2 regions of the Vibrio alfacsensis genome follow, and region 1 is predicted to be linked to the other one. Evidence: riboswitches for the same ligand, from Rfam matches in the RefSeq annotation. Region 1 holds a riboswitch; the other holds the start of a gene.

Region 1 (12,773 bases):
CCTGAAGGTGGACAAGGTGGTGGTGAAATCATCGCTCAAGGTACACCAGAAGATGTGTCTCAGATCAAAGGTTCACATACTGCTCGCTTCCTTAAACCTATGTTGAAGTAGAAAAAACAGGTAAAGTACAAGACCAGCCATTGCTGGTCTTTTTTCATTCAAAACAACAAAATATCTATGGCAACTATACACGTTAGTGGAACCAAACTTTCACAGAGCAAAGTAACCGTTCCTCTCAATAGAAAGTTTCTTATCGCATTGGCAGCATTATTTTTGTTGGCGATGCACTTTTTTATGCCAAACCCTGGAGGCTCAGGCCTTGCCCTGTCATTCAATGCAAGTACTTGGATCGCATTTAGCTTTGCGTTAGGTATTGGATGCTATCAACTTGCGACCAATCGAGTTCTACGCTATTCCAAGCTGACCATCGCCTTACTCGCCAGTTGCGTGATCATGACGATCCCCATCTTCTATCCGAATGCCAACACGGTACTGGCGGCAAACAAGTTAATCGGTCTTTGGTGTGGCATGCTATTTTTCGTAGTGCTGCAGCAATTTCACTTTAGTAATAAACACCGTCAACGCTTACTGTGGTTTATTGTCCTTGCAGTGGTCATTGAGGCTACCTTTGGTTTGGTACAATATTTATATCTGCAACCTGGGAATGTATTTGGCTATAACACAGAGGCTAATCGCCCTTATGGTATATTCCAGCAGCCGAATGTCATGGCGAGCTTTCTTGCCACTGGACTGGTGATCGCAAGTTATTTACTCGCACGTCAACCTTACAAGTATTCCCACAAGCTAAGTGACGTTTACTTACTTTATGCGGTGCCAGTTCTGACCATTCCCCTAATTGTCGCTCTCGCCTCTCGCACTGGTTGGCTTGCCTCTATCATTGCAGTATTGCTGATCATTCCGTACATGTACCGTTATGCGACAAAAGGACGCTTTCTGCGTTGGGTAGCTTCTTTAGCTACAGGACTTCTGTTGTCAGTCACCATTATGCATATGGCTTTTCCTGATGGCGGAGGGCTAGCGAGCGAGAAGGTGAATATGGAATCACCAAGAACCTATACCTTTCCACAAGCCTTAGACATGGTGATAGAGAAACCATTCACGGGTTATGGATATGGTAAGTTCGAGTCTGAATACATGCTATATACCGCTCGCCAACATGCGCTTAATGAACACTATCCAGCTGGATTGCCATCAATGGACCATCCACATAATGAACTGCTCTATTGGGGAGTTGAGGGTGGTTTATTGCCAATATTGGGTATCATGTTAGCCATGGCGATCGTACTTCATCGCATTTCACAAGCGAAACGAGGAACTCGTCTTGCATTACTTGCGCTCTTTATCCCTATCATTTTACATTCACAGTTGGAGTACCCGTTTTATCACTCCTTTGTACACTGGATTATTTTTATCATTCTTCTGTACTGGGTCGATCAGCGCGTATCCCGTTATCATCAAGCACCATTTAGCAAAGTGACGAAGAGTTTGCTTCGTGTATGCAGCCTCATCATTCCTGCTGTCATTAGCTTTTATATGATCAGCGCATTACATACTAACTATATCTTGATGAAATTTGAGACAACTCGCCCAACCAATCCGGAGATATTGAATCGTGTGACAAACCCCGTAGTTTGGAAAGATCGTTTCGATTGGGATGTCTATAGCACATTCTTGAACATTGGACTTTATAAGCAAGACCCAAGTTTAATTCAACCTTATATCGATTGGTCTTTGGCTATCATCAAAGATAAACCACGCCCAGCGTTTTACAACAATCTGATCTTAGCTTATCAAGGTTTGAATGACTCAAGTAAAGCAGAGCAAATCCGTGCCGAAGCTCAATTCTTGTTCCCTAAGATCGATTTTAGTAACGTCAATTACCAACCACCGTCTCAAGCAGTTTCTGCCTCACAAACCTCTGGTGCTGGCAAATAAACACAAAAAAGCGAAGGGAAACCTTCGCTTTTCTTTATCCGTGCGCCATCATTTTATTCGTTCAACGATTCTTCTAAAGCACGCAAACACAAAGCAACATTTTCTGCTCGTGCACCATACCCCATCAAACCAATTCGCCAAGCTTTCCCAGCCAGTGCGCCAAGGCCCGCACCAATTTCTAAATTGTACGTTTCCAATAGATGATTACGAACTTTAGCTTCATCAATACCCTCAGGTACATAAATAGCGTTAAGTTGAGGTAAGCGATCGGCCTCCTCCACCACAAACTCAAAACCGAGTTTCTGCAAGCCTGCCTTTAGTTTTTCATGCATCTGCCTATGACGCGCCCAAGCATTTTCCAAACCCTCATTTTTCAAAATCAGCAATGCTTCATGTAATGCATATAAACTATTGACTGGCGCAGTATGGTGATAACTGCGTTTGCCATCACCGCTCCAATAGCCCAAAACTAAACTTTGATCTAAGAACCAACTTTGCACCGGTGTCGTTCTCGATTGAATTTTCTCAATCGCAGCAGAAGAAAATGTCACAGGTGATAAACCAGGAACACATGACAAACACTTTTGACTTCCTGAATACACCGCATCTAATTGCCATTCATCAACGAAAAGTGGCACGCCACCCAGTGATGTCACCGCATCAACAATTGATAGCAATCCATATTGCTTCGCCAGTTTACCCAATGCTTGTGCATCGCTCACGGCACCTGTTGACGTTTCTGCGTGTACAAACGCCAAAACCTTTGCATCTGGATGTTGCTGTAGTGCCTCTTCAACTTTATTCACCGAGACCGCAGCTCCCCATTCATCATCAACGACGACGACTTCACCACCAGCACGCACGACGTTTTCACGCATACGTTCACCAAAGACGCCATTACGACAGACAATCACCTTGTCGCCTCGTTCGATTAAGTTGACAAAACAAGCCTCCATTCCCGCGCTACCTGGCGCAGAAACCGCAATAGTAAATTCATTTTCAGTTTGGAAAGCATATTTTAGTAACTGTTTTAATTCATCCATCATCGCGATAAAAAGTGGATCTAGATGACCAACAGTCGGTCGACTTAACGCTTGTAATACTTGAGGTGAAATATCTGATGGGCCAGGCCCCATCAAAATGCGATGTGGTGGAATAAAGCTTTGGATTGACATGTCAGCTCCTTGATTGCAGTCATTCATCCTGAGCAAAATAAAAGTTCTATTCAAAATGATTGCTCAGGTATTGAACTTTTCACCCTAATAGATTTTTTGTCTAACAGCAATTAGCCCTAAGTATAGAGGTCAAACCACTGTCACAAATTCGTTAATAAAAACTTTCATTTTGGTTGAGATATTGATTGACATTGTGACAGCAAAACCGTTCAATGTTTGAGCTTTATGCAGAAGAGGAGCACTGCCCAGGTAGGTGATTTGTGGAGCCGCAATTCCAATACTCATCACTCAGGGGGAGCAGTGCCGAGGTAAGTCAAAGTTGCAGGATTTGACTTGTCGGTTGGCTTGGGTTGAGTCCCATCAACTGTCATCAGCACCGTCTGATGAAGAGCTTCTGAGGGTAAATTTTTTAATGACATTCTTACTACCTCTCTATTTGCTCTGTTCCTTTCCTCACTAAACATTGGATGTATTAGACAACCAACTATTGTTGTTATTTTAGGAAGTCGTGGGAGAACGCAGTGAGCGCATTTAACGTAGCAAAATTCGGTGGGACCAGTGTAGCCAACTTTGAGGCAATGAGCCGTTGCGCTACCATCATTGAAAACAATCCAAATACCCGTCTTGTTGTCAGTAGCGCATGTTCAGGCGTGACAAATCTTTTAGTAGAGCTAGCAAATGGTGTACAAGATCAAGAACATCGTGCAGAAATACTACAAAAGTTAGCCAATATTCACGAATCAATCTTATCGCAATTAGAAGATGCCACCAAAACCGCAAGTGAGGTTTATGCAATTCTAGATACGGTAACGAGCCTAGCCGAAGCCGCATCAATTCAAGCCAACATCAAATTGACCGATCACCTTGTCGCTTGTGGCGAGCTGATGTCGACTCATATCCTTACGCAGGTCATGCGTGAACGTGGCGTTCAAGCAACTCGATTTGATATCCGGGACGTACTTAAAACAGATGGAAACTTTGGACGAGCAGAGCCTAGCCTTAAGGACATTTCGCAACTTGCACAAGAAAAGCTGATTCCCTTATGCAAAGAGTACGTTGTTATTACTCAAGGCTTTATTGGCTCCGATGAAAATGGAAACACCACCACTCTAGGACGAGGTGGTAGTGACTATAGTGCAGCACTCATCGCTGAGGGAGTGAAAGCCTCTGGTCTAGAGATCTGGACAGATGTGCCTGGAATTTATACCACCGATCCTCGCATTGCATCAAAAGCAGCACCAATTCCAGAAATCAGCTTTAGCGAAGCGTCTGAAATGGCAAATTTCGGTGCTAAAATCCTTCACCCATCGACGTTAGTTCCAGCACTTCGTCACGATATTCCTGTCTTTGTGGGCTCTTCTAAAGAACCAGAAAAAGGCGGAACATGGATTCGTCATCAAGTAGAAAGTTCGCCGCTATTCCGTGCTCTAGCTTTACGTTGCAACCAAACCATGGTCACATTACGTAGTGCAAACATGTTCCACGCCTATGGCTTCTTAGCAAAAGTTTTTGAGATCCTCGCCAAGCACAAAATCTCCGTTGATTTGATCACAACTTCTGAAATCAGTGTGTCATTAACATTAGATCAAACCGATACCTCAGGTGGTGCTCCTCAATTGCCACAAGCTGCGCGCGAAGAACTTGAGGAGTTGTGCAAAGTAGAGGTGGAGCATGACTTATGTCTTGTCGCTCTGATTGGAAACAATATGAGTGAAAGCAAAGGCTATGCAAAACAAGTATTTGGCACGCTAGAAGACTTCAACCTACGGATGATCTGCTACGGTGCTAGTCCACATAACTTGTGTTTCCTCGTCCACGAATCAGTATCACGCCAAGCGATTCAGAAACTACACACAGAGCTATTTGAACAGTAAAAACGGCTTTTACTTTATTCGCAAAAAAACAATAAGGGCTGCACATGACAGCCCTTATTATTGGTGGTTTGATTAACCATTAATATTTGGACCTAGCCACTTCTCCGCTTCGATCCGTTCCCAACCTTTGCGATCAGCATAACTCTGTAGTTGATCCTCTTGGATCTGAGCGATCGCAAAATAACGAGAGTCAGGATGCGAGAAGTACCAACCTGATACAGATGCACCAGGATACATTGCATAACTCGATGTTAGAGACATTCCGATATTCTCTTCAACATTCATGAGCTCCCAAAGTGGTCCTTTCTCCGTGTGTTCAGGGCAAGCCGGATAACCAGGCGCAGGTCGAATACCTTGGTATTTTTCACGGATCAGTTCTTCATTTGATAGATCTTCATCCACCGCGTAACCCCAGATTTCTTTACGTACTCGCTCATGCAGACATTCAGCAAAGGCTTCTGCAAGGCGATCAGCAACCGCTTGAATCATGATTGCATTGTAATCATCACCTTGAGCCTTGTACTCATCAGCGAGTTCTCGCTCACCAATACCACCAGTCACAGCAAAAGCACCAATCCAATCCTGCTTGCCTGACTCTTTTGGGGCAACGTAATCAGACAAACAGTAGTTAAAGCCTTTCGGTTTCTCAGTTTGTTGACGTAAATTAAGCAATACTTTTGCAACTTCAGTACGTGATTCGTCAGTGTAGACTTCAATATCATCGCCCACACTTGCAGCAGGAAATAAACCACACATCCCTCGCGCCTTAAGTAACCCCTCTCGTTCCACACGATCCAGTAACTCATTGGCATCTTTGTATAATCGCAGTGCTTCTTCCCCTACTTCTTCATGATCAAATATAGTTGGGTACTTACCTACTAACGACCACGTCATGAAGAAAGGTGTCCAGTCGATATAACGGCGGAGCATCGAGATATCAAAATCATCGAAGATATGAATCCCCGGTTTCACAGGAGCTGGCGGTGTATAGGAGGACCAATCTATGGCCACTTTATTTGCTCGTGCTTCTTCTAAAGTTACTGGCTTAGTTCGTGGCTTTTTACGGTTATGTTGATCACGAACACGATCATAGTCCGCATCCAACTTTTCAACAAAACTAGGGCGAAGTTCATCTGAAAGCAGCGATGTACACACTCCAACTGCTCGGGATGCGTTGTTTACATAAACCACAGGGTGTTTATAGTTTTGCTCAATCTTAACAGCGGTATGCGCTTTTGATGTGGTTGCACCGCCAATCAGTAAAGGGAGGTCAAAATCAAGGCGTTCCATCTCTTTTGCGACATGAACCATTTCATCAAGAGACGGAGTAATTAAGCCAGATAAACCAATGATATCGACGTTTTCTTCTTTGGCAACTTTGAGGATCTTTTCGCATGGAACCATCACTCCTAGATCGATGATTTCATAGTTATTACACTGTAAAACTACCCCAACAATATTTTTACCAATATCGTGTACATCACCTTTTACCGTCGCCAGTAAAATTTTGCCATTCGACGATCCAGCCTGCTTCTCTTTGTTAATAAATGGTTCTAAATGGCCGACTGCCTGCTTCATGACACGTGCGGATTTAACAACTTGAGGGAGGAACATCTTACCCTCACCAAATAAGTCACCAACAACGTTCATGCCATCCATCAATGGCCCCTCAATAACTTCAAGTGGCTTAGATGCTTTAAGACGAGCCTCTTCAGTATCCTCAATGATGAATTCAGTAATACCTTTGACTAGAGCATGCTCTAAGCGCTTTTCGACAGACCATGTTCGCCATTCTAACGCGGAGGCATCCTCTTCTTTACCTACCCCTTTTCCAGCAAATTCTGCTGCAATATCGAGTAATCGCTCAGTAGAGTCATTTCGACGATTAAGCACTACATCTTCTACCGCTTCACGCAATTTATCAGGTACGTTATCGTAAATTTCTAACTGTCCCGCATTTACGATTCCCATATCCATACCGTTTTTAAAACAGTGATACAGGAACACGGCATGAATCGCCTCACGAACGTAATTATTGCCTCGGAAAGAGAAAGAAACATTAGAAACACCGCCAGAGATCATGGCATGTGGTAGGTCACGTTTGATATCGGCAACGGCTTCAATAAAATCCACCGCATAGTTATTGTGCTCTTCAATACCTGTAGCCACCGCAAAGATATTGGGATCGAAAATGATATCTTCCGGGGGAAAGCCAACTTCATCGACTAAGATTCGATAAGCGTTTGTACAGATTTCAAGCTTGCGCTCGCGAGTTTCCGCTTGGCCAAGCTCATCGAACGCCATCACAATCACTGCGGCACCATAACGACGTATCAGCTTAGCTTGCTCGATAAACTTTTCTTTTCCCTCTTTCAAGGAAATAGAATTCACGATCCCTTTTCCTTGAATGCACTTTAAACCAGCCTCGATAACTTCCCATTTAGAAGAGTCCACCATAACAGGCACTTTAGAAATTTCAGGCTCAGAAGCACAAAGATTTAAAAAGCGCACCATGCATGCTTCTGCATCGAGCATGCCTTCATCCATGTTGATATCAATGATCTGCGCACCGTTTTCAACTTGCTGACGAGCCACTTCTAATGCCTCATCGTAGAGCTCCTCTTTGATAAGTCGCTTAAAGCGAGCGGAGCCCGTTACGTTAGTGCGCTCACCAACATTGATGAAGAGTGAATCTTTCTCAATCGTTAATGGCTCTAACCCTGAAAGACGACAAGCGACTGTCAGTTCGGGTAATTTACGCGGAGAAATCCCCTCAACAGCTATCGACATTTGGCGGATATGTTCTGGTGTCGTACCACAACAGCCACCTATAAGATTTAAAAAGCCACTTTCTGCCCACTCTCTAACATGCACTGCCATATCTTCTGGCGACAAATCATATTCACCGAAAGCATTTGGCAATCCAGCGTTTGGGTGAGTAGAAACAAAAGACTCTGAAATACGGGAAAGCTCTTCTACATAAGGACGCAGTTCATCTGGTCCTAGAGCACAGTTCAAACCAAAACAAAGCGGTTTAACATGACGTAGAGAATTATAGAAAGCCTCTGTCGTTTGGCCAGAAAGAGTACGACCAGAAGCATCGGTAATCGTCCCTGAGATCATGACAGGTAGATCAATCGATAGCTCTTCAAAAACACTATCAACAGCAAATGCACACGCTTTGGCATTCAGGGTATCAAAGATGGTTTCGATTAAGATAAGATCAGAGCCACCTTTTATCAGGGCGCGAGTAGATTCAGAGTATGCTTTTACTAACTCATCAAAGGAAACATTTCGATAGCCAGGATCGTTCACATCAGGAGAAATAGAACAAGTTCGATTGGTAGGACCAAGAACACCGGCAACATATCGCGGACGATCAGGGGTTTTAAGGGTCCATTCATCAGCGGCTTCACGAGCGAGTTTAGCGGCTGCGAAATTTATCTCTTCGCTCAAACGCTCCATCTCATAGTCAGCCATCGCAATAGTCGTTGCGTTAAACGTGTTCGTTTCAAGAATATCTGCGCCAGCTTCCAGATAAGCGCAATGAATTTCTTTAATCAAGTGAGGCTGAGTCAGCACCAACAAGTCGTTGTTGCCTTTTAGGTCGCAATGCCAATCAGCAAAGCGCTCTCCTCTATAATCTTGCTCTTCAAGTTTGTATCCTTGAATCATGGTACCCATACCACCATCGATCAGCAGAATACGTTCCATCAATAGAGCTTCAATCTGTTGTCTTACATTACTTCCCACAGTACAGCCTCATTCCCTTAATTATCTAACCATCCTATCACACAATTCAGAGGAGTCTAGACGTCCAAAATGCGAATTGTGATTTTTTTGTATCCTTTCTAGTAACAAAATAATCTCGAAAAAATGTTTGCTATTTAGTCAACATAGTCCGAGAATTCCATTCATAAATTGTTACAAATAGAGAATCTCATGTCGGTATATCATACTTTATGTTTCTTATCTGCCGCTGCAATGCTAATTGCTTTTATAAACAGCAAGATAGGAAAAATGCAGACCACCATAGCAATCACTGCAGGCTCAATGATACTTTCTCTTCTTATTCTAATTGCAGGTCAAAATGGTTGGTTTCAACTAACTGAAATAGCGACAGAAACCATCACTAGCATTAATTTTGAAGATTTTTTACTTAAGGGGATTCTCGGATTTCTTTTATTTGCAGGTGGTCTTGGTATAAAACTACCCAATTTAAAAGATCAAAAGTGGGAGATAACTGTTCTTGCTCTGGGAGCGACACTATTCTCGACATTTTTCATCGGTTTTGCTCTCTATGGATTTTGTTTACTTATCGGCATTCAATTCGATTTAGTATATTGCTTACTCTTTGGCGCATTAATCTCACCAACGGATCCCATCGCAGTATTAGCTATCGTCAAAAAATTACATGCCCCAAAACGCATCTCTACACAAATAGAAGGAGAATCACTCTTTAATGATGGTTTTGGCCTTGTTATTTTTGTCACTATTTTTACTATCGCATTCGGAAACGAAACACCAACGGTTGGCAGTGTAACATTACTGTTTATTCAAGAAGCGATGGGCGGAATTGTTTATGGTTTCTTACTTGGTCTTCTATTCCACTACTTAATTTGTGCGACCGATGATCATTCAATGGAATTGCTACTAACAATTGGCATTCCAACCGCTGGTTATGCCTTGGCAGAATACCTACATGTATCAGGTCCATTAGCGATGGTAGTCTCAGGAATTATGATTGGAAACTGGACGCGCTTTATTGGCTTCTCGAAAGAGAGTGAAGATCACCTAGACCACTTCTGGGAGTTGGTTGATGAGTTTCTAAACGGTGTCCTTTTCCTCTTGATCGGAATGTCTATGCTGCTGTTCGAATTCCACAAAGAAGACTGGATTCTCATGGCAGTATCGATTCCATTAGTGTTGTCAGGTCGCTATCTAAGTGTTTTCATCTCTTACATTGGTTTTAAACGCTACAGAACGTATAACCCTTGGTCGATCAGAATTCTAACGTGGGGAGGCTTACGAGGTGGTCTTGCTTTAGCCATGGCTCTTTCGATTCCATCGGGGATCTTAGTCATTCCTGATAAGCTAATCGACGTGAAAGAAATCATCATGGTCATGACTTACTCTGTGGTTGTTTTCTCAATTCTTATTCAAGGCTCAACCATCACACCAATGATTGAGAAAGCGAAACAGGCCGAAAGGGAGTTGGAATAAACGCTTTTTAAGCGACATTCCAAATATTAGGATCAGAGAAATATAACGATTAGGCAGCCAAATGGCTGCCTTTTTTATTTCATCTAAATATCCAGGTACATACCAGTTAAAGAAAAATACGATTGCTCGCTCTAAACTCCCTAAGCAAAGCTGTCACTCCAAGCGCAACAAGCTTTGAAAAAATTCCTCATCGGAATGATACTTAAGATTCCAGGCCATATATGACTTGAGAGCGTTGATGTCTGGTTTCAAGATGAAGCGAGATTTGGCCAGCAAAATACGACCACTCGACTTTGGGCTGAACGTGGTTCAAGGCCGAGAGCGGTAAAACAACAGCAATTTAAGTATGCTTATTTGTTTGGCTCAATATGCCCTACTAGAGGGATCGGAGAAGCAATGGTTGTTCCTTGGGTTAACAAGGAGATCATAGTTGAACACCTTAAGCAGATCTCCGCAGTCACCGAAAGGGTCGTAACAGAGTGGTCATTATGGATGGTGCAGGCTGGCACACAAATGACATTGCACAAGCATTCCATAATCTCAGTATCATCAAATTCCTCCCCTACTCACCAGAGCTAAACCCGATTGAGCAAGTTTGGAGTTGGCTCAGGCAGCACTATCTTACCAACCAAAACTTTGACGATTATCGGGATATTGTGGCGAAAGTTTGCACTGCGTGGAATCGATTCTTGGAGAACGCTGATAGAGTTACCAAAATGTGCACAAGAGACTGGATTAACCTGAACAGTTAATTTTCCAGATTGGTATTACTGTATTTTAAAGCGACAAAAACCTTACTACGTATAGTTAGGCTTTCCGAATAAACAACGAAGCGGCCGAGCTTGCGTTCAAGCGGGACTCGTTGCTCGAAGACCAAGTTTATGCATATACGAAAAAGCCCCAGCATTTCTGCTGGGGCTTCATCTGAATAAATGGCGGAGCGGACGGGACTCGAACCCGCGACCCCCGGCGTGACAGGCCGGTATTCTAACCAACTGAACTACCGCTCCACACGGTGACAGAGATTTCTCTCTATCCGGTAATCGCCGTTCAACGCGTTTACCTTAAAATTAAAGCCTGGCGATGTCCTACTCTCACATGGGGAAGCCCCACACTACCATCGGCGCTATTTCGTTTCACTTCTGAGTTCGGAATGGAAATCAGGTGGGTCCAAAATGCTATGGTCGCCAAGCAAATTCTTTAATCTGGAAAGCTGTTTCTGTGTTCTCTACACAATCAAGTCTGTTCTTGCTTTGAGTCCATCAAAACCCTTTGGGTGTTGTATGGTTAAGCCTCACGGGCAATTAGTATCAGTTAGCTCAATGCCTCACAGCACTTACACACCTGACCTATCAACGTCGTAGTCTCCGACAACCCTTTAGGATACTTAAAGTATCAGGGAGAACTCATCTCAAGGCTCGCTTCCCGCTTAGATGCTTTCAGCGGTTATCGATTCCGAACTTAGCTACCGGGCAATGCGTCTGGCGACACAACCCGAACACCAGAGGTTCGTCCACTCCGGTCCTCTCGTACTAGGAGCAGCCCCTTTCAATTCTCCAACGCCCACGGCAGATAGGGACCGAACTGTCTCACGACGTTCTAAACCCAGCTCGCGTACCACTTTAAATGGCGAACAGCCATACCCTTGGGACCGACTTCAGCCCCAGGATGTGATGAGCCGACATCGAGGTGCCAAACACCGCCGTCGATATGAACTCTTGGGCGGTATCAGCCTGTTATCCCCGGAGTACCTTTTATCCGTTGAGCGATGGCCCTTCCATTCAGAACCACCGGATCACTATGACCTGCTTTCGCACCTGCTCGAATTGTCATTCTCGCAGTCAAGCGGGCTTATGCCATTGCACTAACCTCACGATGTCCAACCGTGATTAGCCCACCTTCGTGCTCCTCCGTTACTCTTTGGGAGGAGACCGCCCCAGTCAAACTACCCACCAGGCACTGTCCGCAACCCCGATAAGGGGTCGACGTTAGAACATCAACACTACAAGGGTGGTATTTCAAGGACGGCTCCACAGATACTAGCGTACCTGCTTCAAAGCCTCCCACCTATCCTACACATGTAGGGTCAATGTTCAGTGCCAAGCTGTAGTAAAGGTTCACGGGGTCTTTCCGTCTAGCCGCGGGTACACTGCATCTTCACAGCGATTTCAATTTCACTGAGTCTCGGGTGGAGACAGCGTGGCCATCATTACGCCATTCGTGCAGGTCGGAACTTACCCGACAAGGAATTTCGCTACCTTAGGACCGTTATAGTTACGGCCGCCGTTTACCGGGGCTTCGATCAAGAGCTTCGACCGAAGTCTAACCCCATCAATTAACCTTCCGGCACCGGGCAGGCGTCACACCGTATACGTCATCTTACGATTTTGCACAGTGCTGTGTTTTTAATAAACAGTTGCAGCCACCTGGTATCTGCGACTCTCGTCAGCTCCATCCGCAAGGGACTTCACCATCAAGAGCGTACCTTCTCCCGAAGTTACGGTACCATTTTGCCTAGTTCCTTCACCCGAGTTCTCTCAAGCGC
Region 2 (12,773 bases), 870 kb from region 1:
CGTTGATGGTAATGGCGCGCTGCCACCAGGGATGTACAAACCCACTTTTTGAATTGGGCGTGTCACTTGTTCACAAAGCACTCCCGGTTGAGTTTCTACTTTTATTGGTTGTGGTTTTTGCGCTTTGTGAAACTTTGAGATATTCGCGTAAGCTTGCTCCAATGCGTTTTTCATCTTGTCAGAAAGACGCGCTGAAGCTTCATCAATTTCTTGAGCCGATACACGTATCGATTCCGGCTTCACGCGGTCAAACTTCTCGGTCAACTCAACTAATGCCGCGTCACCTTCTTTACGAACTTTCGCAATAACTTCTGAAACTGCAGCGGTAATACTCGCACCTTCCGTTATCGCAGGGCGTTCTAGAATCGAATCTTGTTGCGTTTCACTCAGCGATTGCCATACAACTGTTCTCATCGCTATTACTCCATCATTTTTTCAATTGGCAGTACTAGAATTGAGCTTGCACCTAATTCTTTTAGCTGTTCCATCGTTTCCCAGAATAGGTTTTCAGTACTCACCAAGTGAACCGCAACTTTTTGCTTATCTGCAGACAAAGGCAAAACCGTTGGGTCTTCTGCACCAGGTAACAGGGCTTTAATTTGATCCAATTTATCCGCAGGCGCGTGCAACATGATGTACTTCGACTCTTTTGCTTGCTGCACGCCTTGCATGCGTGTCAGAAGTTTTTCAATAAGAGCAACTTTATCCGCATCAAATTCACCAGTTCGTTGAATCAACGTCGCTTTTGATTTGAAGATAACCTCTGCTTCTTTTAGCCCGTTCGCTTCTAATGTCGCCCCCGTAGATACTAAGTCAGCGATCGCATCGGCAAGGCCCGCACGGGGAGCCACTTCCACAGAACCAGTCAGCATACACGTTGAAAACGAGACGCCTGATTTGTCCATATATGCTTTTAATAGCTGCGGATAAGTCGTTGCAATACGTTTACCAGCAAGATCTTGAGGCCCGTTATATTCTTCGTCTTTATCGATAGCAATAGACAAACGACAACCACCAAAATCAAGACGACGAAGTTGAACAAACTCGCTAGGCTCGCCTAATGCTTTGCGATCCAGACGAACTTCTTCAAGTTCATTTTCACCAATAAAGCCTAGGTCGACCACACCATCCATAATTAGGCCTGGAATATCATCATCACGAACTAAAAGTAAATCAATTGGCATATTTTCTGAATGAACGACCAATCGCTCACCCATGATATTGAATTTCACGCCACATTTTTTCAGTAGAGCTTGGCTCTCTTTACTAAGGCGACCTTTTTTCTGAATGGCAATTCTTAAGCGTTGTGTTTGCATTACTTTATCCCTGTGCAAATTCGATATTTGAAATATTTTATAAATCAATAAAACTAAAAAACCCTCGAGAGAAGTTGGTCTCCCGAGGGTTTAAAATCTGTGTTTATTTTGATTTTACCTCCGGGAGTTTCCTATCTCCCGGGTATGCGTGCATCTCCCGAAAGACTAGGCTGGGTGATGATGGTGATGAATGTTCATTCCTAAATTACGCATACTTATTTCAAGGCTCTTCTCTATTGCTTTGTTAGTAACCACACTAACCAAGCTGATTACTTTTTTCAACCATTAATTTAAAAAAATTCTAATTTGTACAATACAAATAAAAAAGGAGGCCTAAGCCTCCTCAGATTGATGACGAACCCCGCTTTTTAAGCGGGGTTCTTTTTTGGAAGCGACCGTAGGTCGCGATCGCGATATTTTTTGTTATATCGTGCGCAGAAGTTTCCATTCATTACATAGGCATACAGAAGCAAGTATTTGCCTTATTTCTGCCATGTTTAAGCCCATTTTTCGTAGATAACTCATCACCAACGCTATCTTCTTGATGTTTTGAGCTGCTGCTGCCAACCAACATTGCATTTGCACATTGGCTAGACCTCGAAAGCGAGCATAACGATGACCATGATGTTGCTTGGCGTCTGCGAAGCTCCGTTCTACGGTTTCACTTCGACGTCGATAAGTCTTTTTTCCGTAGGAAGAGAGCCGCATTTGATTTGCTCTCTCTACTGCATCGCTATAGATATGCCGAGCAATCACTTTCTTCATGTTTTTGCTTTGAGTGCAGTCATTCCTCATTGGACAGAACGCACACTCTTTGGGGTCTGAATGGTATTCTCGGTAGGCATCACGTGATGTGGTTTTATAAAGCAACTCCTGACCATTCGGGCATTGGTAGCTGTCTCTTTGTGCGTCGTAAGTAAAGTGTTTCTTTTTGAATGTATTTTTCGTTCTCGATGGGCGTCGATAACCGAACACGCCAAGAATACCTCGACGTTCAAGTGACTCCGCCACTGGGGCGGTAAAGTAGCCTGCATCCAGTCCAACAGCTATCGGGTTCAATTGGAATGTGGCAAGCGTGTAATCTAAGCGTTGAACGTAAGGTTGTGAGTCATTGATGTTACCTGCAGTGGTATAGGTATCGAGGATAATTCCGTGTTGACCATCAACGGTTCTATGGTCGAGATAGAAGAAGCCTTGTGGCTTATTATCACGAGTCATGAAGCCACTCTCTGGGTCAGTAGTACTGGTTTTAGTATTCTTTGTTTTTGACTCTGATCCGCGAGCCTTAAGCGGCTTCTTGCCCGCTATTTCTCGGTCTAACGTGACGTCTTCATCCAGCATATCAAGATAGGCACTCGCGCGAACCGCCGTGACTTTATTGGTGTGTTTATTCTTGTTGGCGTTCGCTTTGAGATGAGTACTGTCCGTAAAGAGCTCTTGACCCGCGACCAAACCTTTCGATATGGCTTGCTCTACGATATTAATAAAAATACGTTCGAATACATCCGTGCCATTAAAGCGACGAATGCGGTTTTGGCTGAGAGTAGATGCGTGAATGACTTTCTCTGTTAATGACATCCGTAAGAACCAACGGTAAGCGACATTCACTTCAATTTCTTTAACGAGCTGACGCTCACTTTTTATGCCAAAGATGTAGCCAAGTAAGATGATTTTGAAGAGACGAACAGGGTCAACAGGTGGACGCCCATTATCTTTACAATAAAGATGAGCGACTTCATCACGAATGAATTCAAAGTCGATAGCATTATCGATTTTACGCACTAAATGGTCTTTAGGAACCAACTGTTCCATCGTTACCATTTCCAGTTCGTATTGTTGCGGAGTCGGTTCTTGAAGCATGTCGGAGTATCCATATTTCGATACCCCTATTAGATCAAAGGTCTAGCTTGAAAGCTAGACCTTTGTCAGCAGTCTGAGGAGGCCTAAGCCTCCTATTGTTTTAATCTTTAAATCAATTAATTACGCATTCTGACACGATGTCATTTTAGACTTAGAAAGCCATGACAATACTGCACAAACGATAGCAAAAGTGATCGATGCAGCAATGAAAGAGAATGCGATAGATGCTGTCATGCCTAGAACAATGAAGCCAACACATGAAACCAACGCAACAGATAATGCATAAGGCAACTGAGTCGATACGTGATCAATGTGGTTACAACGCGCACCTGTCGATGAAAGAATGGTCGTATCCGATATTGGCGAACAGTGATCACCAAATACGGCACCAGCAAGCACAGAACTTAGCATAGGTAGCATTAATGCAATGTCTGTTGCCCCCGCCATATCGCCCGCGATTGGAAGCATAATGCCAAACGTACCCCATGAAGTACCCGTTGAGAACGCCATTAGGCCAGACAACAAGAATAGGATAACAGGCAGCCAATGAGGGTTGATGTTGCCTTGCGCCATTGTCGATAGGTACGAACCCGTCTTCATGTCACCGATAACAGAACCGATGGTCCAAGCAAATACAAGAATGAGAATAGCACCAAACATCGACTTTGCACCAATCCAAAGCGTGCGAGCGATCTCTGCCATTGGAATGCCTTGTTTAAAGACGGTAAATAATGCAACAGCAAGCCCAAGTAAACTACCGTAGACGAGGGACGTACCCACGTCGGTATTCTCAAATGCACCTAAAAGTACAAACTCTTTGCCATCCGCTGCTAATGCTTGACCACCTGTGTAAAGCATAGCGGTAATAGTTGCGACGATCAGCGTGATGATTGGCAGCACTAAGTCTGAAACCTTACCTTTCTCGCTTTCACGGATATCCAACTCTTCGTTTAGCTCGTGTGCTTCTTGAGTGTCGTTTTCTTTGTCTTTGTCGAAGCCACGACCTTGAGATGCTGCGATTTCGTGATCGCGCATTTTACCGATGTCTAAACCAAACCACGCAACTGCAAACACCATTAATAGTGCGAATACAGCATAAAAGTTCATTGGAATTAGACGAACGTAAGCACCTAGCGCCGAGTATTCTGTTACGCCGTGAGACACTAAAATACCGCCGATAATCGTGATGATGTAAGCACCCCAGCTAGAAGCAGGCATAATCACACACATTGGCGCTGCCGTTGAGTCTAGAATGTAGGCAAGTTTAGCGCGAGATACATAGAAGCGGTCTGTTACCGGACGAGAGATCGCACCAACAGCAAGGCTATTAAAGTAATCGTCGACAAAAATGAATACGCCTAAGAAGGCGGCAAGAAGTTTAGATCCGCGTTTACTTTTTACTCGAGTTTGTGCCCACTCAGCGAAAGCGCGTGTGCCGCCAGAGAGTGTGAGCAGTGCCGTTGTCATACCTAAGAGGATTAGGAAAGCAACGATACTCATGTTCCAAGTATTAATACCGCCATCTTCAATAAAGACAGAAGAAACTTGTGAACTCACATAACCTATCGTGTTACCAATAGACCAATCGTTAAGTAGGATCGCTCCGAGAACGATACCCACACCAAGAGAAACTAATACGCGTCGAGTTAAAATCGCCAATGTCAATGCGACAATAGGCGGCAATAACGAAACAGGAGAATGTGCAAAATCTAATAAATTCATGATCTTCAAAAACCAAAGTTTGGCTAGAGATCTACTGCAGACAAGACACGTGGCATACGCACGTGCTCATGTTGAACTTAGCGACAGGGAAGCGAACACTCCACCCAACCCTACAGTAGCGCTCCATAGTTTAATGTTAATATACTATGGCAGTGTTGTTCCTTTCGGAGTCAACCCCAGCAAGTGGGTTCGATAGACCACTTACTTCGGCAATCTTCGCCTTCCACTATTATTCATTGGCATCACCCCAATAATAGCTACTCTTCGAGACTGCACCTCTACGGCAACAACAAACAATTAACTATTAATTATACAAATTAACAACACTTTGTCTGCAACATTGCATCAGGTAACAGCCATTGTACTCATGAAGACCTACAATGCAACACATCAATCTAAATTTAGTGAATAGTTAATCGCCCTTATGATTTACCAATGAAATATAAGAGGCGGATATAACCAGTACCGACCAAACACACACATGGTGATATAACTATCGGTATATAGTGATATGGTTAGTAGTATATGGTTGTTGGAATTGGTTATATGGCAAAGCACGCATAAGGTTTATCTGACCTTTTGGCATTTACTTATCTATTGCTGATACGCACCATTAATACCTACTCTATGAAGCCAAAATTAGCCCTCTTAGTTCAAGCTCGTTGTATTTCTTATTCGACCTGCTAATTTGAGATCGCAACACTATTTTTTATGAAACAAAGTAACTATCTTTCACACGTTAGTTTCTAACCTTGAATTAAATGGGTAGAAGGTACAAAGATAATTCGCCGCTATTTCTTGTAACTAAGCGTGATTTTTTCTTATTACTAAGCTTAATTTTACAATTCAGCCACTACACTCATGATATACAAAATGAGAACTGCCCCTATCTATATAGTGCATTTAGGCCTATAAACCGTAAAGATTTTCTACTATTCCAATTTAATATTGATTTATTGCTAAAAAAACAATCTAAATCTCAAATTAGTATTTGCACATATTCTAAAGATAACGTTAAATATAAAGACTGTTTTTATTTATCGTTCGGCATTTGTGAATCATAAAGATTCCCAATGCTTGGCAATCTCACCTATTAATAGGAATCGTTATGTCTGAGCTGACTAAAACACTTCTAAATATCCGTAGCCTTCGTGCATTTTCTCGTGAGCTGACTCTAGAACAATTGGAAGAAGCTCTAGATAAACTGACTATCGTTGTTCAAGAGCGTCAAGAATCTGAAGAAGCTGATCGCGCAGCACAAGCTGAGCAAGAAGCGAAAATGGCTGCAATTGCAGAACAAATCGCAAAAGATGGCATCGACGTTGAAGCTCTAATCAGCGCACTAGCTGGTGAAACTAAGACTAAAGCAAAAGGTAAACGTGCTCCACGCCCAGCTAAATACAAATACGTAGATAGCAACGGTGACGAAAAAACTTGGACAGGTCAAGGCCGCACTCCATCAGCAATCCAAGAACAACTTGATGCTGGTAAATCACTAGATGAATTCTTACTTTAAATGTGATTAAAGATTTAAAAGGCTTTCGATGGAAGCCTTTTTTATACCCATTCAAATAATAGTATTCTCGCTGTGACGAGCTAATGCTACTGATAGTTTCATTATATAGATTGAAACTAGATGCATTGGTGTAAATTTTCATTCAGCCTCTATAAGAAGTTGTCTTACCAAGAGATTGAATAACAATTTATCTGAATCCATGATGGGTTTTATAAAACAATAAAAATGGCGCATTAAAAAATGCGCCATTTTCAGCTTTAGTACTTTTTACTGTTAAACGTCGTCAAACACTCTAAGAGTATTAACGCTCCCAGTACGCTTCTTCCAAGCTATCTTCACGCTCAGGAAGGCCACGAGATAAACGTGGAGAATGCTGCACTAACACTTCGTAACTCGCGCGGTTTGCGTATTTACAAACTTGAGAGAACGAAGAGTAAGTTAAATACTCATTGCTGTGCTTGCTTGAGTTAGGCACATTTTCTTTGTGGTATTTATTTGCAGCCATATCGTGAAGTACTGCTGACAGTGCTGCATCGCCTGCACCATTGGTGTTCTTGATTTTCTCAGGACCACCCATGTATGGAGAGATATGTGAATAAACTTTAATTGCATTTTCACACGCTTCTTTCTTAGCAGGACGGCTGAATTCGTAACGGTTAAACTCTGCAACAGAACCAGGAAGCAGCGGTAATGATGTTTCACGTTTCGCGCTATCTTCGGTATAACCCGCCATAAATAAACCAACAGGACCCGCGGTACATAGAACTAAATCTGCCCACTCGAGTGTCTTATCAGATGCAGCTAGTGGATCTGACTCACCTGTTAGTGCTTCTGCTTCATCTTCGTTCATAGCAACCACAGACACATGGTCACGAATAAATTCTTGCCAGAATGTAGGATCATCTTGAATGACAAATTTGGTGCCCAGCGTTAATACTACTGGAACATCATATTTTTTCGCGAAGTCAATGGCACGCATGGTTGCTTCAGGCATTGGATCGCCTTCTTTACAACGAACAAGGTATGCCGTCAAAACAAGTGCAGAGGCACTTTTGAAGATTTTCTCAGGAATATTGTCTGGGTGAAGTTGGTTCATTTGACCTTCGCTGATCGCAAAAGTACGCTCACCATCTTCAGTAATTAGCGCAAAGCAGCGACCAATTGCACCCTCTACTCCCTGTAGGTAGTTCAAATCCATACGGCTAGAGGTGTTACATAGGTAACGATAACCGTAGCTGCCAATTTTGATATCCTGACTCATTACACCTAAAAGTGTCGAGCGGTCATCCGCTAGCACAGAGTAGTTGTGTAACGTATTACCGATCGTTCCGCCTGCATACTCATTGGTAATTAGGTTTTCTTCTTTTAATTGTTGATAAAGCGCTTCAGCAGTCGCATCATCAATAACCAACGAGTGTCCTTTACTCAAACCGTACTTTTCAATCACATCCGTTGTAACTTTAGCTTCAATATCTACCAAGGTCTGATCAATACCGATGATGTGAGTGCGCGTCATCTTCTTGCTTTCTTGTGCTTGGCTCACCAAAGGGTCACGAGCATGAACAGGAAAGTAGTGCTTCGATTTGCGTTGTCCAGGAAATTTCATATTGTTAGTCTGAGTCAGGGATGAAAAGGAGAACGGATTCTATACCGCTGACAATAAAGCAGCAATAAAAGCAATTATAGCAAACGTTTGCCGCTTATATTTTTGTTCTCGAGCCCGTTATTCGCCTTCCATAAAGCCCAAATCAGGCAATTGATTTAGATGTTCTGTATAACGTTTTAAATTAAATTCACCGTCATTTTTCATGACATCAAATACCTCAATTGACATCGCACAAGCCATCATCGCCACTGCATCTTCACGTGGAGTACCTGTCATCATTAAGCGCATTAGGGTTTCTTTTACTTTTAGTGGATTGCCGTCTTCCAGTTGATTCTCAATAATTTCGATCAACTCGGCTTCTTGCATAAATTGGTTTTCTTCCGTCATTTGAATTTTCCTCTTGGATTTTTGCCAACTATGCCATATATACCCTCCCTATACTTATGAAATTACTAACTCGTGATGCTATTAGCTTAAAATGTAGCAAATCGAAGTGTGATTTCGATCTCGGATCTGTCACCGGTCTGTGGATTCTGTTAGAATCTTCGTCCCGTTTATTTAAGTGGTGTTTAGTAATGTCTGATAACAGTCAAAAGAAAGTCATCGTCGGTATGTCCGGCGGCGTTGATTCATCTGTTTCTGCGTATCTTCTAAAGCAGCAAGGCTACCAAGTGGAAGGCCTGTTCATGAAGAACTGGGAAGAGGATGACAACGAAGAATATTGTACAGCAGCAGAAGATCTTGCTGATGCTCAAGCAGTATGTGACAAGCTAGGCATTCACCTACACACCATTAACTTTGCTGCAGAATACTGGGACAATGTATTTGAGTACTTCCTTGCTGAGTACAAAGCTGGCCGTACGCCAAACCCAGACATTCTTTGTAACAAAGAAATCAAGTTCAAGGCATTCCTAGAATTTGCTGATGAAGTACTTGATGCTGACTACATTGCAATGGGTCACTATGTGCGTCGCTCATTCCCGGAAAACGCTTCAGTTGGTGAAGAACAAGAAAAACCAGCGATGTTACGTGGCCTAGACAGCAACAAAGACCAAAGCTACTTCCTCTATACACTAAGCCATGAGCAAATTGCTCGCAGTCTATTCCCTGTTGGCGATTTAGAGAAACCTGAAGTACGTCGAATCGCAGAAGAGCAAGGCCTGATTACAGCGAAGAAAAAAGACTCAACGGGTATCTGTTTTATCGGTGAGCGTAAATTCACTGAGTTCCTTGGTAAATATCTGCCTGCTCAACCTGGTAACATTGAAACACCAGAGGGGGAAATTATTGGTCAACACCAAGGTTTGATGTACCACACGCTAGGTCAGCGTAAAGGTCTGCATATTGGTGGCCGTAAAGGCGGTGGCGGTAACGAAGATCCGTGGTTCGTTGGTGAAAAAGACCTAAAACGTAACGTTTTGATCGCCGTACAAGGTAAAGATCATCCGATGTTGAAATCAGAAGGTCTACTTGCATCACAACTTCACTGGGTCGACCGTGAGCCAATTCGCGATGTTATGAAGTGCACAGTGAAAACACGTTACCGTCAGGAAGATATTCCTTGTACAATCATCCCTGTCGATGATGAAAACATTAAAGTGATCTTTGATGAACCGCAAATTGCTGTTACGCCTGGTCAATCAGCAGTGTTCTACAACGGTGACGTATGCCTAGGTGGCGGCATTATCGAGCAACGTATTAAATATTCTCAAGCTTAGGAGTCGTTACGTGGCGAATACACTTTATGACCGTACTATCGCATTTGCAGGTATCTGCCAAGCTGTTGCATTGGTTCAACAAGCAGCGAAAAACGGACATTGTGATCAAGATGCCTTTGAAACGTCAATTAAAGCCATTATCAATACAAACCCAGCGAACACTATCGGTGTTTTCGGTCGCGAGGCCGATTTAAAGCTGGGGCTTGAATGCTTAGTGAAAGGGATTGATAGCACTCCAGCTGGAAGTGAAGTTACTCGCTACATCATTAGCTTAATGGCATTAGAACGCAAGCTAACAAGCCGCAATGATGCGATGTCACAACTTGGCGACCGCATCAAAATGGCCCAGCGTCAAACGGAACATTTTGAATTGCTAGATGATCAAATGATCAGCAACTTAGCAAGCATTTACTTGGATGTTGTAAGCCCTATCGGCCCGCGTATTCAAGTAACCGGTACTCCATCTGTACTGCAACAAACCTCTAACCAACACAAAGTTCGTGCGTTGTTGTTATCAGGTATTCGCTGCGCAGTACTTTGGCGCCAAGTTGGTGGCAAACGTCGCCATTTGATCTTCGGCCGCAAAAAGATGGTCGAGCAAGCTCAGATACTCCTTGCTCGCATGTAAGACGGTTCAGAACAAGCAGCTCGCGGTAAACGCGAGCTCATTTTTTTGACTAAAACAAATCTCGCGCAAACGATTGCGCAATATTCGTGACAATTGCCACAGTTATTGGTATAAAGCTCACGAAATTTAGAAACCCAATTCAGGAGAACATCATGGAACTGTCAGCATTGACTGCTGTTTCACCAGTAGACGGCCGTTACGGAAGCAAGACAATTGCGTTACGCGAAATTTTCAGTGAATACGGTTTATTGAAATACCGTACTATCGTTGAGATCCGCTGGCTTCAGAAGCTTGCTGCTACTGCTGAAATTGCAGAAGTGCCTGCATTTAGCGCAGAAGCAAATCAATTCCTAGACGACCTTGCTGCAAACTTCTCTGAAGAAGACGCGCTACGCATCAAAGAGATCGAGCGTACAACAAACCACGACGTTAAAGCGGTTGAATACTTCTTAAAAGAAAAAGTAGCTGACGTTCCTGAACTACACGCTGTAAACGAGTTCTTCCACTTTGCATGTACTTCTGAAGACATCAACAACACTTCACACGCTCTAATGCTTAAAGAAGCGCGTGAGACTGTGATTCTTCCAGAAATTCGCAACCTAATTGATGCAATTAAAGCTCTTGCTGTTGAATACCGCGACATCCCTCTTCTATCGCGTACACACGGTCAACCAGCATCTCCATCTACGATGGGTAAAGAAATGGCAAACGTGGCGTACCGTATGGAGCGTCAATTCAAGCAAATCGAAAACGTTGAAATTCTAGCGAAAATCAATGGTGCAGTAGGTAACTACAACGCACACCTTTCAGCTTACCCTGAGCTAGATTGGCATAAGTTCTCTGAAGAGTTCATCACAGAATCTCTAGGCGTGACTTGGAACCCTTACACTACTCAAATCGAACCACACGATTACATCGCTGAACTGTTCGACGCGGTTGCTCGTTTCAACACAATCCTGATTGATTTCGACCGTGACGTTTGGGGCTACATTGCACTGGGTCACTTCAAGCAAAAAACGATTGCTGGTGAGATTGGCTCTTCAACAATGCCTCACAAAGTTAACCCAATCGACTTTGAAAACTCAGAAGGTAACCTAGGCCTTGCGAATGCAGTATTTGGTCACCTAGCACAAAAACTGCCAATCTCTCGTTGGCAGCGTGACCTTACGGATTCAACTGTTCTACGTAACCTCGGTGTGGGTGTTGGCTACGCAATTATCGCCTACACATCTACGCTTAAAGGCATCAGCAAACTAGAAGTGAACCGCGAAGCGCTTCTGGCTGAACTAGACAGAAACTGGGAAGTACTTGCAGAGCCTGTACAAACAGTAATGCGTCGTTACGGTATCGAAAAACCTTACGAGAAGCTAAAAGAGCTAACTCGTGGCAAGCGTGTAGATGGCGAAGCAATGCGTAATTTCATCGACGGTCTAGAGCTTCCTGAGCACGAAAAAGCACGTCTGAAAGAGATGACGCCTGCGAACTACATCGGCCAAGCAATCGAGCTTACCGACAAGCTATAATTACTGGATACTAGCTTAAAAAACAAAGGTTGACGTGAAAACGTCAACCTTTTTTGTTTCGTACATCAAGATGGGGTGAGCGTGCATGGTATTAGCGCTGTTTCTGGAAAAATAACGTTATTGTCCCCACTTCCACGCCAAACTTTTTAATTTTGGTGAGGTTAAATACATGATGCTCATCTTGACGATAGAGCCAATCATCAAACGATACGGTGATAGTCGAATCATCCATCTTTAACTCAAAGTCGTACTGCCACTGAAGAGCGTTACCCATCTCCTTACCGGTAGCGACACCAATGATGTCATCGGCTTTACCTTGATAGCGTCCGTTTTCAAGTTTGGTTATCACCCAAATACGTTGATCCAGTTCACCATCATCGAAAACAAAGTCTTCCACGAGCGTCAACTCTCTGCCATCAACCGTGCCTACAATTTCAACTTCAAAGCGACGAGTTTGTTTTTCGGTGTAATCTTGCACCATCCCCCATGCTTTTACATCGCCCTCAAAGTAACCAAACAAATCAAATGCTGGTGTTGCTGCCTGGTAATTATCGATGTCGGCAGAACAAGCGCCAAGCAATGTTGCAGCGGCGACAATCGATGTTTTGATCATTCGTGTAAGTATTTTCACTGCCTAACCTGCCCGATGAGTTGTTGACGAAGTCTTGGGAATTCAGTTTGTGGCGATAACCAAATGGAAAGAAAGGCATCATTGAGACGCTCATCATTCACATAACCCACTGTTTGATAGGGCTTGCTACCCGATTGACGGTAAATAAGTTGCCCAGTTTTACCGTCCGTTAAATACGTTAGCTCATCGCCTTTATTAATGTTTGGGAACATGGCCGTGAGCTCTAAGATCCATTGCTGGCGATAAGCCTGAG

The links. Region 1 has a riboswitch for lysine ahead of lysC (lysine-sensitive aspartokinase 3). Riboswitches for the same ligand answer to the same signal wherever they lie in the genome.
Region 2: linked by a shared signal. The riboswitch ahead of tet(35) (tetracycline efflux Na+/H+ antiporter family transporter Tet(35)) and the one ahead of lysC (lysine-sensitive aspartokinase 3) in region 1 are both predicted to bind lysine.

What each region holds. Positions count from the first base shown of each region.
Region 1 is NZ_AP024165.1:2,760,491-2,773,263, forward strand. Features, by position in the region: gene uvrA (excinuclease ABC subunit UvrA) at 1-111, shown strand, start outside; gene VA249_RS12725 (PglL family O-oligosaccharyltransferase) at 178-1,956, shown strand; gene VA249_RS12730 (pyridoxal-phosphate-dependent aminotransferase family protein) at 2,010-3,131, opposite strand; lysine riboswitch at 3,355-3,533, shown strand; gene lysC (lysine-sensitive aspartokinase 3) at 3,653-5,005, shown strand; gene metH (methionine synthase) at 5,078-8,758, opposite strand; gene VA249_RS12745 (cation:proton antiporter) at 8,948-10,228, shown strand; partial or broken gene VA249_RS24330 (IS630 family transposase) at 10,526-10,980, shown strand; tRNA gene VA249_RS12760 (tRNA-Asp) at 11,162-11,238, opposite strand; rRNA gene rrf (5S ribosomal RNA) at 11,304-11,420, opposite strand; rRNA gene VA249_RS12770 (23S ribosomal RNA) at 11,512-12,773, opposite strand, start outside.
Region 2 is NZ_AP024165.1:1,895,119-1,907,891, forward strand. Features, by position in the region: gene hisD (histidinol dehydrogenase) at 1-414, opposite strand, end outside; gene hisG (ATP phosphoribosyltransferase) at 420-1,316, opposite strand; His leader region at 1,369-1,506, opposite strand; gene VA249_RS08805 (IS1182 family transposase) at 1,740-3,176, opposite strand; gene tet(35) (tetracycline efflux Na+/H+ antiporter family transporter Tet(35)) at 3,297-4,898, opposite strand; lysine riboswitch at 5,007-5,187, opposite strand; gene VA249_RS08815 (H-NS family histone-like protein) at 6,007-6,414, shown strand; gene VA249_RS08820 (inosine/guanosine kinase) at 6,716-8,020, opposite strand; gene VA249_RS08825 (hypothetical protein) at 8,138-8,407, opposite strand; gene mnmA (tRNA 2-thiouridine(34) synthase MnmA) at 8,596-9,738, shown strand; gene hflD (high frequency lysogenization protein HflD) at 9,749-10,366, shown strand; gene purB (adenylosuccinate lyase) at 10,519-11,889, shown strand; gene VA249_RS08845 (DUF3833 domain-containing protein) at 11,981-12,502, opposite strand; gene VA249_RS08850 (chalcone isomerase family protein) at 12,517-12,773, opposite strand, start outside.